Streptomonospora nanhaiensis: one gene and its partner. The protein of the gene in region 1 interacts with the protein of each later gene in a pairwise test. Links are inferred from orthologs where the notes say so. Each region holds a gene or a part of one and is shown on either strand. Other genes may lie near its edges.

Region 1 (6,011 bases):
ATCAGCGCGAGGTCGGTGAGCGGGTCGCCCAGGGTGGACATCTCCCAGTCGATGACCGCGCGGACGCGGTCGTCGGGCCCCACCAGCAGGTTGTCCAGTCGGTAGTCGCCGTGCACGATGGCGGGCGCGGTGCCCTCGGGGATGTTCTCGGCCAGGCGCGAGCGCAGCTCGTCGATGCCGGGCAGCTCGCGGCTGCGCGACGCCTCCAGCTGCTGGGACCAGCGGCGCACCTGCCGCTCCAGGAAGCCCTCGGGGCGTCCGAAGTCGGCCAGGCCCACGCCGGCGGGGTCGACCGCGTGCAGCGCCACCAGGGTGTCGATCATGGTCATGGCGACGGCGTGGGTGCGCTCGGGGCCGATCGCGGCGAGCTGGCGGGCGGTGCGGTAGGGCACCCCCTCCACGTACTCCATGACGTAGAAGGGCGCGCCGATCACGTCGGGGTCGGTGCACAGCAGCAGGGTGCCCGGCACGGGGACCGCGGTGCCGGCCAGGGCCGACACCACCCGGTGCTCGCGGGCCATGTCGTGGGCGGTGGGCAGTACGTGGCCCAGGGGCGGCCGGCGCACCACCCAGCGGGTGCGGCCGTCGGTGACCGCGTAGGTGAGGTTGGACCGGCCTCCGGCGATGACCTCGCCCTTCAGCTCGCCCTGGACCACGCCGGGCAGGTGGGCCGCCAGGTGGTCCTCCAGCCGCCGCAGGTCCAGGCCCGGTGGATTGGCGGTCCCGGCGTTGTCGCCCATGCGCACTCCCTGGTCTGATCGGGCCGCGGGGCGGCCCATGGCGCCCGGACGCGCCGCGCGGCGGCACGGCCGAGCGGCCCCGCTCGACGTAAACGACCACAACATACCATCCGGTCGGTTTCCTGGCGGCGGGGGTGGGCGAAGGGCGGCCGGGGCCCGTGGGAGGGGCGACCGGGCACGCCGGGCCGCCGCGCGCCACCCGGGCGGGGTGGACGGCGCGGACGGCCCGGCGGGGGGCGGCGCCGGCGGGCCCTAGTAGGTGATGGCCTCGGCGCCCAGCAGCGACTTGAGGTCGCCGGCGAGTTCGGGGCCCACCCGCACCGTGTAGCCCGGGATGTCGTAGACCCGCGACTTCAGCGGGTGGTCGACCCGGATGGTGAGCGGGGTCTCGCCGGGGTGGGCCTTGAGGATCTGCTTCAGCTCGTCGACGAGGTCGACGGTGACCCGCTGCTCCTGCATGGTGATCAGCATGGGCGGCGGGCCCTCGGTGACGTGGCTGATGTCCAGCGGGGTGAGCTCCATGGCCTGGATGGAGTACTCGCCCTCGCGCTCCTTGACCCGGCCCCGGACGGACACGGCGGTGTCCTCGGTGAGGACCTCGGAGTAGAGGGTGTAGGCCTCGGCGAAGAAGAGGACGTCGATGCTGGCGTCGAGGTCCTCGATGGTGACCTTGGCCCAGGGGTTGCCCGACTGCTTGCTGACCCGGCGCTCCACCGACGAGATCAGCCCGGCGATCTGGACCTCGGAGCGGTCGCGGCGCTCGCCGCTGTTCAGCTCGGGGATGGAGACGTCGCTGTTGCGCGCCAGGATGCGCTCGGCCCCGGCCAGGGGGTGGCTGGAGACGTAGAGGCCCAGCATCTCGCGCTCGAAGGCGAGCTTGGCCTTGCGGTCCCACTCCTTGTCCGACCAGGCGATGTCGAGGCCGATGGGGCCCGAATCGTCGGAGTCGCCGCCGCCGAACAGGTCGAACTGGCCGTGGGCCTCCTGCTTCTTGGCCGAGATCATGGCGTCCACGGCGTGCTCGTGGTGGTTGAACAGGTCCATGCGCGGCTGGCCCAGGCTGTCGAAGGCGCCGGCCTTGATCAGGGACTCCACCACGCGCTTGTTGCAGGCCGTCAGCTCGATCTTGGAGACGAAGTCGACGAACGAGGTGAACTCCCCCTTGGCCTTGCGGGTGTTCATGATCGACTCCACCACGTTGGCGCCGACGTTGCGCACGGCGCCCATGCCGAAGCGGATGTCGTTGCCGACGGCGGAGAACCGCAGCCCGGACTCGTTGACGTCGGGCGGCAGCACCCGGATGCCCATCTTGCGGCACTCGGCCAGGTAGACGGCCATCTTGTCCTTGTCGTCGCTGACCGAGGTCAGCAGCGCGGCCATGTAGGAGGCGGGGTGGTTGGCCTTGAGGTAGGCGGTGCGGAAGGACAGGATGGCGTAGCCGGCGGCGTGGGACTTGTTGAAGGCGTAGCCGGAGAACGGGAGCATGACCTCCCAGAGCTTGTCGATGGCCTCCTGGGAGAACCCGCGCTCCAGCATGCCGGCGCTGAACTTGCCGTACTCCTTCTCCAGCGCCTCCTTCTTCTTCTTGCCCATGGCGCGGCGCATGAGGTCGGCGCCGCCCAGGGAGTACCCGGCCAGCTGCTGGGCGATCGCCATGATCTGCTCCTGGTAGACCAGCACGTGGAAGGTCTCGGCCAGGATGGGGTCGAGGGCGTCGTACAGCTCCGGGTGGATCGAGGTGATCTCCTGGCGCCCGTTGGAGCGGTCGGCGTAGTCGTTGTGGGCGTTGGCCGCCATGGGGCCGGGCCGGTACAGGGCGTTGACCGCGACGATGTCGGCGAAGCGGGTCGGCTGCATGCGCCGCAGCAGCGCGCGCATGGCCGTACCGTCGAGCTGGAACACGCCCAGGGTGTCGCCGCGCGCCAGCAGCTCGTAGGTCTTCTTGTCGTCGAAGGGGATGTTCGACCAGTCGATGTCGATCCCCTCGTTGGACTTCACGTTGCGGATCGCGTCGTCGATGATCGTGAGGTTGCGCAGACCCAGGAAGTCCATCTTCAGCAGGCCCATCTCCTCGCACTGAGGGAAGGGGAACCCGGTGATGATGGCGCCGTCGGTGTCGCGCTTGTGCAGCGGCACGACGTCGAGCAAGGGTTCGGCCGACAGGATGACGCCGGCGGCGTGCACGCCGGTGCCCCGGGTCAGGCCCTCCACACCGCGCGCGGTCTCCATGACCTTGCGGACCTGGGGGTCCTTCTCCATCAGGTTGCGCAGCTCGACGGCCTCGGCGTAGCGCTCGTGCGAGGAGTCCTCGACGGCCGAGAGCGGGATCTCCTTGCCGCCCACCGCCGGGGGGAACGCCTTGGTGATCTGGTCGCCCAGGGCGTAGGGCAGGCCGTGGATGCGGGTGGAGTCCTTGACGGCGGCCTTGGCCTTGATGGTGCCGAAGGTGAGGATCTGGGCGACGCGCTCCTCGCCGTACTTGCGGGTGACGTACTCGATCATCTCCCCGCGCCGGCGCTCGTCGAAGTCCAGGTCGATGTCGGGCATGGTGACGCGTTCGGGGTTGAGGAACCGCTCGAACAGCAGGCCGTGCTCGATGGGGTCGAGGTCGGTGATGCCCAGCACGAAGGCCACCATGGAACCGGCGGCCGACCCGCGGCCCGGGCCCAGCGCGATGCCGTTCCTGCGGGCGTACTGGCAGATGTCGGCCACGACCAGGAAGTAGGCCGGGAAGCCCATGGCCTCGATGATGCCGACCTCGCGGTCGACGCGTTCGCGCACGGCGTCGCTGACGCCGTCGGGGTAGCGGACGGGCAGATGCCGCTCGATCTCCTTGCGCAGCCAGGACGCCTGGGTCTCGCCCTCGGGGACGTCGAACTTGGGCATGAGGTCGCGCGAGGCGAAGACCTCGTCGTAGCAGCCGTCCTCGACCTGCTCGGCGACCCAGAGGGTGTTGCGGCAGCCCTCGGCCCACTCGTCGAGGTTGAGGATGGACCGCATCTCCTCGGCGGACTTGATGTAGTAGCCGTCGCCGTTGAACTTGAAGCGGTTGGGGTCGTCGAGGTTCTTGCCCACGCCGATGGCCAGCAGGGCGTCGTGGGCCTCGGCCTGGTCCTGGGTGACGTAGTGGGAGTCGTTGGTGACCAGGGGCCGCAGGTTGAGCCGGCGGCCGACGGCGAGCAGGCCGTCGCGGACCTCGCGCTCGATGCCGATGCCGTGGTCCATCAGCTCCAGGAACACGTGGTCGCGGCCGAAGATGTCCTGGAGCTTGGCGGCGTACTCGACCGCCTCCTGCTCCTGGCCCAGGCGCAGCCGGGTCTGCACGCCGCCGGAGGGGCAGCCGGTGGAGACCATGATGCCCTCGGAGTGCTGACTCATCAGCTCCAGGTCCATGCGGGGCTTGCCGTAGTAGCCCTCGATGCTGGCCAGCGAGGACATGCGGAAGAGGTTGCGCAGGCCGGTGGCGTTGCGCGCCCACATGGTCATGTGGAGGTAGCGCCCGCCGCCGGAGATGTCCTTGCCGCCCTCGGCCTGGTCGTCGGAGTCGCCGCGGCCCCAGCGCATGCGCTTCTTGTGGAAGCGGGACTCCGGCGCGACGTAGGCCTCGATGCCGATGATGGGCTTGACCCCGGAGCCCTTGGACTTCTCCCAGAACTCGTAGGCGCCGAACATGTTGCCGTGGTCGGTCATGGCCACGGCGGGCATCTGCAGCCGGGCCGCCTCCGCGAAGAGCGGCTTGAGTTTGGCGGCGCCGTCGAGCATGGAGTACTCGGTGTGCACATGCAGGTGAACAAAGGGGTCGGACACAGCTCGTGCTCTCTGTCGGTCGGGGTTCAAACGGTCAGGGATCGGTCGGTCGGACACGACGGCCGGTGGCGGCGGGCGCCCGGCGGCCGGCCGGTGCGCGGTCTGCGCCACTGGAGGTTCTCACCCTAACTCCGGACCCACCGGCCCCGCCCCGCTCATCCACAACTCCCAGCTCAGCGGCCTGCGGGCGTGTCGCGGCCGCGCGCGCCAGGGCCCGGAGGGGCGCGGCGGGGGTGCGGCGCCCGGTACCCTCCGGCAGGCCCCGACCTCCGTGTTCTCCTGGCGCACAACTGTGCGGAACAACCAAGAAGGTCCCGGGTTTTTGTCCGCGGGAACGAACACCCGCTGTTCACCCCGCCCGTAGGATTCCGCCACCGCTCACCGGCGCGCCCCGATCGACCATCGGCGAGCGGCCGCGCGGCGGCGCCCGCACCGCCCACCCCTCCGGTGCGGAGGCGGCCGCCACCCCCCGCCCCCGGCGGGTCCGCGCGTGCCCGCCACGCGGCGGCCCCGCCGTTCGGCCCGCGCCGCGTCGACTCCGCGGCGGCCCGAGCACCGGGCCGATCCCCCGTCCGCCCCCCGGGGCGGACCCTCTGCGATTCAGGGAGCCTGCTATGAGCGTGGCGAACACGCCCACACCGCCTTCGGCGCCGCCCGGCCCGCAACGGACCAAGGTCCTGGTGGCGAGCCTGACCGGCAGCACCATCGAGTGGTTCGACTTCTTCCTCTACGGCACGGCGGCGGCGCTCGTCTTCGACGAACTGTTCTTCCCCTCCGACGACCCGTTCGTGTCGCTGATGCTGTCCTACCTGACCTTCGCGCTGACGTTCTTCATCCGGCCGCTGGGCGGGGTCGTCTTCGCCCACATCGGCGACCGCGTCGGCCGCAAGCGCACCCTGGTCATCACGCTGTCCCTGATGGGCGGCGCGACCATGCTCATCGGCCTGCTGCCGACCTACGACACCGCCGGGCTGTGGGCGCCGGTGCTGCTGGTCGCCCTGCGGGTGGTGCAGGGCATGGGGATCGGCGGCGAGTGGGGCGGCGCGCTGCTGCTGGCCTACGAGTACGCCCCCGCGCACAGGCGCGGCCTCTACGGCAGCGTGCCGCAGATGGGCATCACCAGCGGCATGCTGCTGGCCGGCCTGGCGCTGTCGGGGATGAGCCTGCTGGACGACGCCCAGTTCGCGGCGTGGGGCTGGCGCGTGCCGTTCGTCGCCAGCGTGGTACTGGTGGCCGTGGGCCTGTGGATCCGCTCCGGTATCGAGGAGACCCCGGCGTTCCGCGCGGCCAGGAGCGAGGGCCGCGTCGCCCGGCTGCCGATCGTGGAGACGCTGCGCCACCACTGGCGCGCGGTGCTGATCGCGGTGGGCGTGAAGGTGGTCGAGACCGCGCCGTTCTACATCTTCGGCACGTTCGTGGTGAGCTACGCGACCGGAACGCTGGACTACTCCAACACCGTGGCGC
Region 2 (4,843 bases), 3.4 Mb from region 1 along the record:
CGACGTCGAGGCGAGCACGTTCCGCCAGGGCGACAAGACCGTGCGCGTGGCGCCGCTGGGGACGTTCGGCACCGACGGCAGCTGGGTGTGGGCGTGGGCCAACCCGCACATGCACCCGCCGGGCTCGCCGCGGCTGGCGGCGTCGATCGCGCTGCGGGAGTTCGGCCAGCAGTACGACATCCCCGAACTGGTGACGCCCCGGCTGGAGTGCGGCGACTTCGCCGACCCGCGCATGGCCGCCGAGCGGCTGTGCCTGGCGGCCACGGGCACGCTGTCGGGCTACGGCTACGCCAGCGTGACCGCCAACACCGGCGCGCGGTTCGCGATGATGGTGGTGGACGACGTGATCCCGCGCGCGGAGTTCGACCTGGTCACGCTGCCCCGCCGGATCATGCAGGGCATCGAGATCTTCCCCTTCGACCAGCCCGGGACCGTGCACGGCTACCTGGCGCGGCACGGGTTCACCGTGGAGCGCACGGGCGAGCAGGCGCTGCGGGGCGTGCGGCCGGAGTGCACGGTGACCGCGGAGTTCAACGAGCACCGCGCCCTGGCGCACCTGTCGGTGCAGAACACCCCGAGCTGACCGCGCCGGCGGGGCCCGCGGGCGGGGGGCCGGGCCCGCCCGCGCCCGCGGGCGGGGCCGGAGCTAGAAGCCCGGGAGGCCCGGCATGCCGCCGGGCATGCCGCCGCCGAGGCCCTCGGCCAGCGGGCCCATCTTCTCCTGCTGGAGCTCCTCGACCGAGGACTCGGCGTCGCGGATGGCGGCCAGCACGAGGTCGGCGACCGTCTGCGCGGTGTCCTCGGGGTCGGCGGGGTCGATCGCGCGGGGGTCGATGACGATCTCCTCGACCGCGCCGCGGCCGTTGACGGTGACCTTGACCAGACCGCCGCCGGAGGTGCCCTCGACCTGGGCTTCGTCGAGCTGCTGCTGGGCCTCCATGAGCTGCTGCTGCATCTGCTGGGCCTGCTGCAGCAGGGCCTGCATGTCCATTCCGCCGCCAGGGTTCACTGCGATTCTCCTTGCCTGCGTGTCCGTCCCTGCGAGCGTATCCGCTCGCGGCGGAGGCGGCCGCGCGCGTCCACAGCCGAAGAACGCGACTTCGCGCACGGCGGACACGGCGCCACGGCGGGGTGTGCGGGCCGGCGCCGCGCCGGACCGGCCGCGGCCTCGGGCGCGTCGGAGGCGGGCGCGGCGGGCGGCGCCAGGGGGATTCGGCGACGTGTCGGCGGACCGACATGCCGCCGAGTCGACAGCGCACCGCGTCCGGGGCACCCCGGAGCCGGCGGATGTGTCAGGACGCGGTGTGGTCGATCTCGTTGATGATCTTGCCGCCCAGTTCGGTCTCGATCAGCGCGAAGCCCGACATGCTCCGCCCGCCCGGTCCCGCGGAATCGGCGGCCCGCGGCTCCGCCGGCGCGGCCGAGGCCGCAGCGGTGGGCCGGCCGGCCCCGGGGTCGGGCCCGGTGGAGGCACCGAAGTCGGAGTCGTCGGGCGGCGGGGCGGCCGCGTCCTCGTAGGGGTCGGGCGGCGGCTCCTGCTGGTGCGGCGCCGCGGGCGGGCCGGGCGGCCGCTGCGCGGCGGACGGGCCGCCGGGGGCGCCGGGTTCGGGCGCGGGCCGGGTGGGCGCCGGGGGCGCGGGGTCGGGCTCGGGCGGGGTGTCCCATCCGGCGGGCTCGGCGGCGGGCGGCGGAGGCGGAGGCGGCGGCGCCGCCGGGCGCGGCGCGGCGGGCGCGCCCCCGGCGGGCACGGCGGCCACCCGGACGTCGGCGCCGAGGACCCGCTTGACCGCCTGGGCCACGACCTGGTCGCTGCCGCTGTTGGAGAACCCCTTGGCGTCGTTGGGCCGGGTGAAGCCCAACTGGAGGAGGTTGCCCTCGACCCCGACGGGCTGGACGTCGCTGCCGCTCAGCACCATCCAGGTGAAGCGGCGGATGCCCTTGACGGTCTCCATGACCTGCGGCCAGGCCGCCTGCACGCGGCCGAGGTCGACCGGCCCGCCGCCGGGCGCGGGGCCGCGGGCGGGCTCGGGCGCGGCCGCCCGGCCCCGCGCGGCGGGGGCGGCCGACGCGGCGGGCGCCGCGGGCGCGGAGGTGTCGGGCCAGTCGTCGGCCGGCGCGGGCCGGGGCCGGGGCTCAGCGGCGGGCGCGGGCTCGGCGGGGCGTGCGGCGGGCGCGGGATCGGGTGCCTCGGGCGGCGCGGGCCGCGGCGCCACCGGGGCGGCCGGGACCGGCGCCGCAGCGGCGGGCGCGGGCGGGCCGCCGGCGGCCAGGCGGCGCTCGACCTGCTCCAGGCGGGCCAGCAGCGCACCGGAGTCGTCGCCACCCGGGGCCGCGGCGCCCGGCAGCAGGATCCGCGCGCACATCAGCTCCAGCAGCAGCCGGGGCGAGGTGGCGCCGCGCATGTCGGTCAGCCCCTGGTTGAGGATGTCGGCCGCGCGGGTGAGGCGGGCGGGGCCGATGCGCTCGGCCTGCTCGCGCATGCGGTCGACGGTGTCGGGGGCGACGTTGATCAGGCCCTTGTCGAGGGCGTCGGGCACGGCCGCGAGCACCACGAGGTCGCGGGTGCGCTCCAGCAGGTCGGCGGTGAACCGGCGGGGGTCGTGGCCGCCCTCGACCACGCGGTCGATGAGCCCGAAGACGGCCGCGCCGTCGCCCGCGCCGAGGGCGTCGACCATGTCGGCGAGCAGGCCGGCGTCGGTGTAGCCGAGCAGCGCCACCGCGCTCTCGCGGGTGATGCCGTTCTCGTCGGAGCCGGCCAGCAGCTGGTCCAGGATCGACAGGGAGTCGCGCGCCGAGCCCGCGCCCGCGCGCACCACCAGCGGCAGCGCGGCGGGGTCGAAGGGCACGCCCTCGTCCTTGAGGATCTCCTCCATCAGCTCGCGCAGCGTGCTCGGCGGGATGAGCCGGAACGGGTAGTGGTGGGTGCGCGAGCGGATGGTGCCGATGACCTTGTCGGGCTCGGTGGTGGCGAAGACGAACTTCAGGTGCGGCGGGGGCTCCTCGACCAGCTTGAGCAGCGCGTTGAAGCCCTCGCGGGTCACCATGTGGGCCTCATCGATGATGTAGACCTTGTAGCGGGAGTTCACCGGCGCGAAGAAGGCGCGTTCGCGGAGGTCGCGGGCGTCGTCCACACCGCCGTGGGAGGCGGCGTCGATCTCGATGACGTCGATGCTGCCGGGGCCGTCGGGCGCCAGCGCCACGCAGGACTCGCACGTGCCGCACGGGTCGGGGGTGGGCCCCTGCTCGCAGTTGAGCGAACGGGCGAGGATCCGCGCGCTGGAGGTCTTGCCGCAGCCGCGCGGGCCGCTGAAGAGGTAGGCGTGGTTGATCCGGCCGTTGCGCAGCGCCTGGCGCAGCGGTTCGGTGACGTGCTCCTGCCCGCGCACCTCGCCGAACGTCGCGGGCCGGTACTTGCGATACAGCGCGATGCTCACGGCGCGCTCACTGCTCCCTCCGCGGACCGGCGCGTTGCGGCCATCGGCACGACGGGTTGTGCCCGGGCGGGTCCGCGTTCCCATTCAACCCTGTGCCTGCGACAGCCCGCACGGGTTGGCGGCGGTGCGGCGGGGGCGGACCAAAGAAAAGGACCCCCCGCGCACCCGCCAGAGCTTACTTATCCTTGCTGCCTTCCGGCCCTGGGGAGGTTCATAAGGTGACGCCGCACGAGGGGTCTGCCGCCCAGTCTATCCGACCCCCGGGCCGCGCGCGCACCACCGCGCCCCGCGCCCGCGACCGCCCGCCGGAGCGCTGGTCCGAGCCCCGCAATCCGTTCGCGGCACCCTTCGGCGACATGTAGCATTGTCCGTGGAGGATTCGCCTAGTGGCCTAGGGCGCACGCTTGGAAAGCGTGTTGGGGGCAACCCCTCACGAGTTCGAATCTCGTATCCTCCGCCGCCTGTGACCAGGCAAGAGGAAGGCCCCGACCGGGTGCGCGGTCGGGGCCTTCGCCTTGTCTCGGGTCCGGTCTCAGCCGCCCGCCGGACGCCCGCCCGCCTCGGCGGCCCACGGCTGCCCCGCCTCCGCCGAGGGCTCCAGCGGCTCCCAGGTGTCGAGCAGGTCGGCGGTGGTGCGTACCGCCTGGGCCCAGGTGGAACCGGCGGCGACGGCGGTGTCGAGGGCGTCCAGGAGTTCGGCGCACCGGGGGGCGCTGGGCCGGCGCGCGCCGACGCGGGCGGCCTGGGCCAGGGCCACGGCGAGAGAGCCGTGCAGCAGCCGCAGCGTCCGCGCCTGTTCCAGCGCGGTGATGGCGGCCTGGGTGCCGAACGGCACGACGTCCTGGTTGTGGTGGTTGGTGGGAATGCTCTGCATGGCCGCGGGGACGGCGGCGCGGCGCATGGCGACCACGAGGGACGTGGCCGCGAGCTGGACGCCCTGGACGCCGTGGTCGCGCCCCGGCTGCTCGGCCAGCATCGGGTTGAGTCCGCCGTTGCGGCGGGGGTCGATGAGCAGGTCGAGTTGGCGTTCGGCGAGGTTGCCGAGTTGCGCGGCGGTGATGGACATGAGGTCGGCCGCGAAGGCCGCCTGCTGCCCGAAGAAGTTGCCCCCGTGGCGGATGAGGTCGCGTTCGGGGATGAAGAGCGGGTTGTCGCTGACGCCGTTAAGGTCGTCGGTGACGACCCGGCGGGCGTGCCGCAGGCTGGTGGCGGCGGCTCCGATGAGGTGCGGCGCGCACCTCAGCGTGTACGGCTCCTGGAGCGCGCGCTCCCCGCCGGGGCGGTGGCCGGCCAGGTGCGCGCGGAGGTCGGCCGCCTGGCGCGCGGTGTCGTCGTGGCCGAGCGCGGTGAAGAGTTCGGGGGCGGCGAACTCGGTCCGGCAGCCGAGGATGTCGGCGAGCAGGGCGGTC

What was found. The genes of interacting proteins can lie anywhere in the genome.
Region 2: the proteins of dnaE (region 1) and HNR12_RS16370 interact in binary tests that used the Escherichia coli proteins (3 or more experiments, as listed by UniProt). The link is inferred for Streptomonospora nanhaiensis from one-to-one orthologs.

Annotation. Positions count from the first base shown.
Region 1 is NZ_JACCFO010000001.1:282,724-288,734, reverse strand. What follows is about bases 793-4,853. They hold dnaE (DNA polymerase III subunit alpha), read right to left. Parts: upstream 4,548-4,853; coding sequence 993-4,547; downstream 793-992. Also shown: HNR12_RS01155 (phosphotransferase family protein), read right to left, coding at 1-740; HNR12_RS01145 (MFS transporter), read left to right, coding at 5,162-6,011. UniProt on the Escherichia coli protein: DNA polymerase III is a complex, multichain enzyme responsible for most of the replicative synthesis in bacteria. This DNA polymerase also exhibits 3' to 5' exonuclease activity. The alpha chain is the DNA polymerase catalytic subunit.
Region 2 is NZ_JACCFO010000001.1:3,728,021-3,732,863, forward strand. Bases 864-3,756 are described here. They hold HNR12_RS16370 (DNA polymerase III subunit gamma and tau), read right to left. Parts: upstream 3,435-3,756; coding sequence 1,293-3,434; downstream 864-1,292. Other genes in these bases: HNR12_RS16365 (YbaB/EbfC family nucleoid-associated protein), read right to left, coding at 864-991. Also shown: HNR12_RS16360 (DUF6882 domain-containing protein), read left to right, coding at 1-583; more of HNR12_RS16365, read right to left, coding at 647-863; HNR12_RS16385 (aromatic amino acid ammonia-lyase), read right to left, coding at 3,967-4,843. UniProt on the Escherichia coli protein: Part of the beta sliding clamp loading complex, which hydrolyzes ATP to load the beta clamp onto primed DNA to form the DNA replication pre-initiation complex.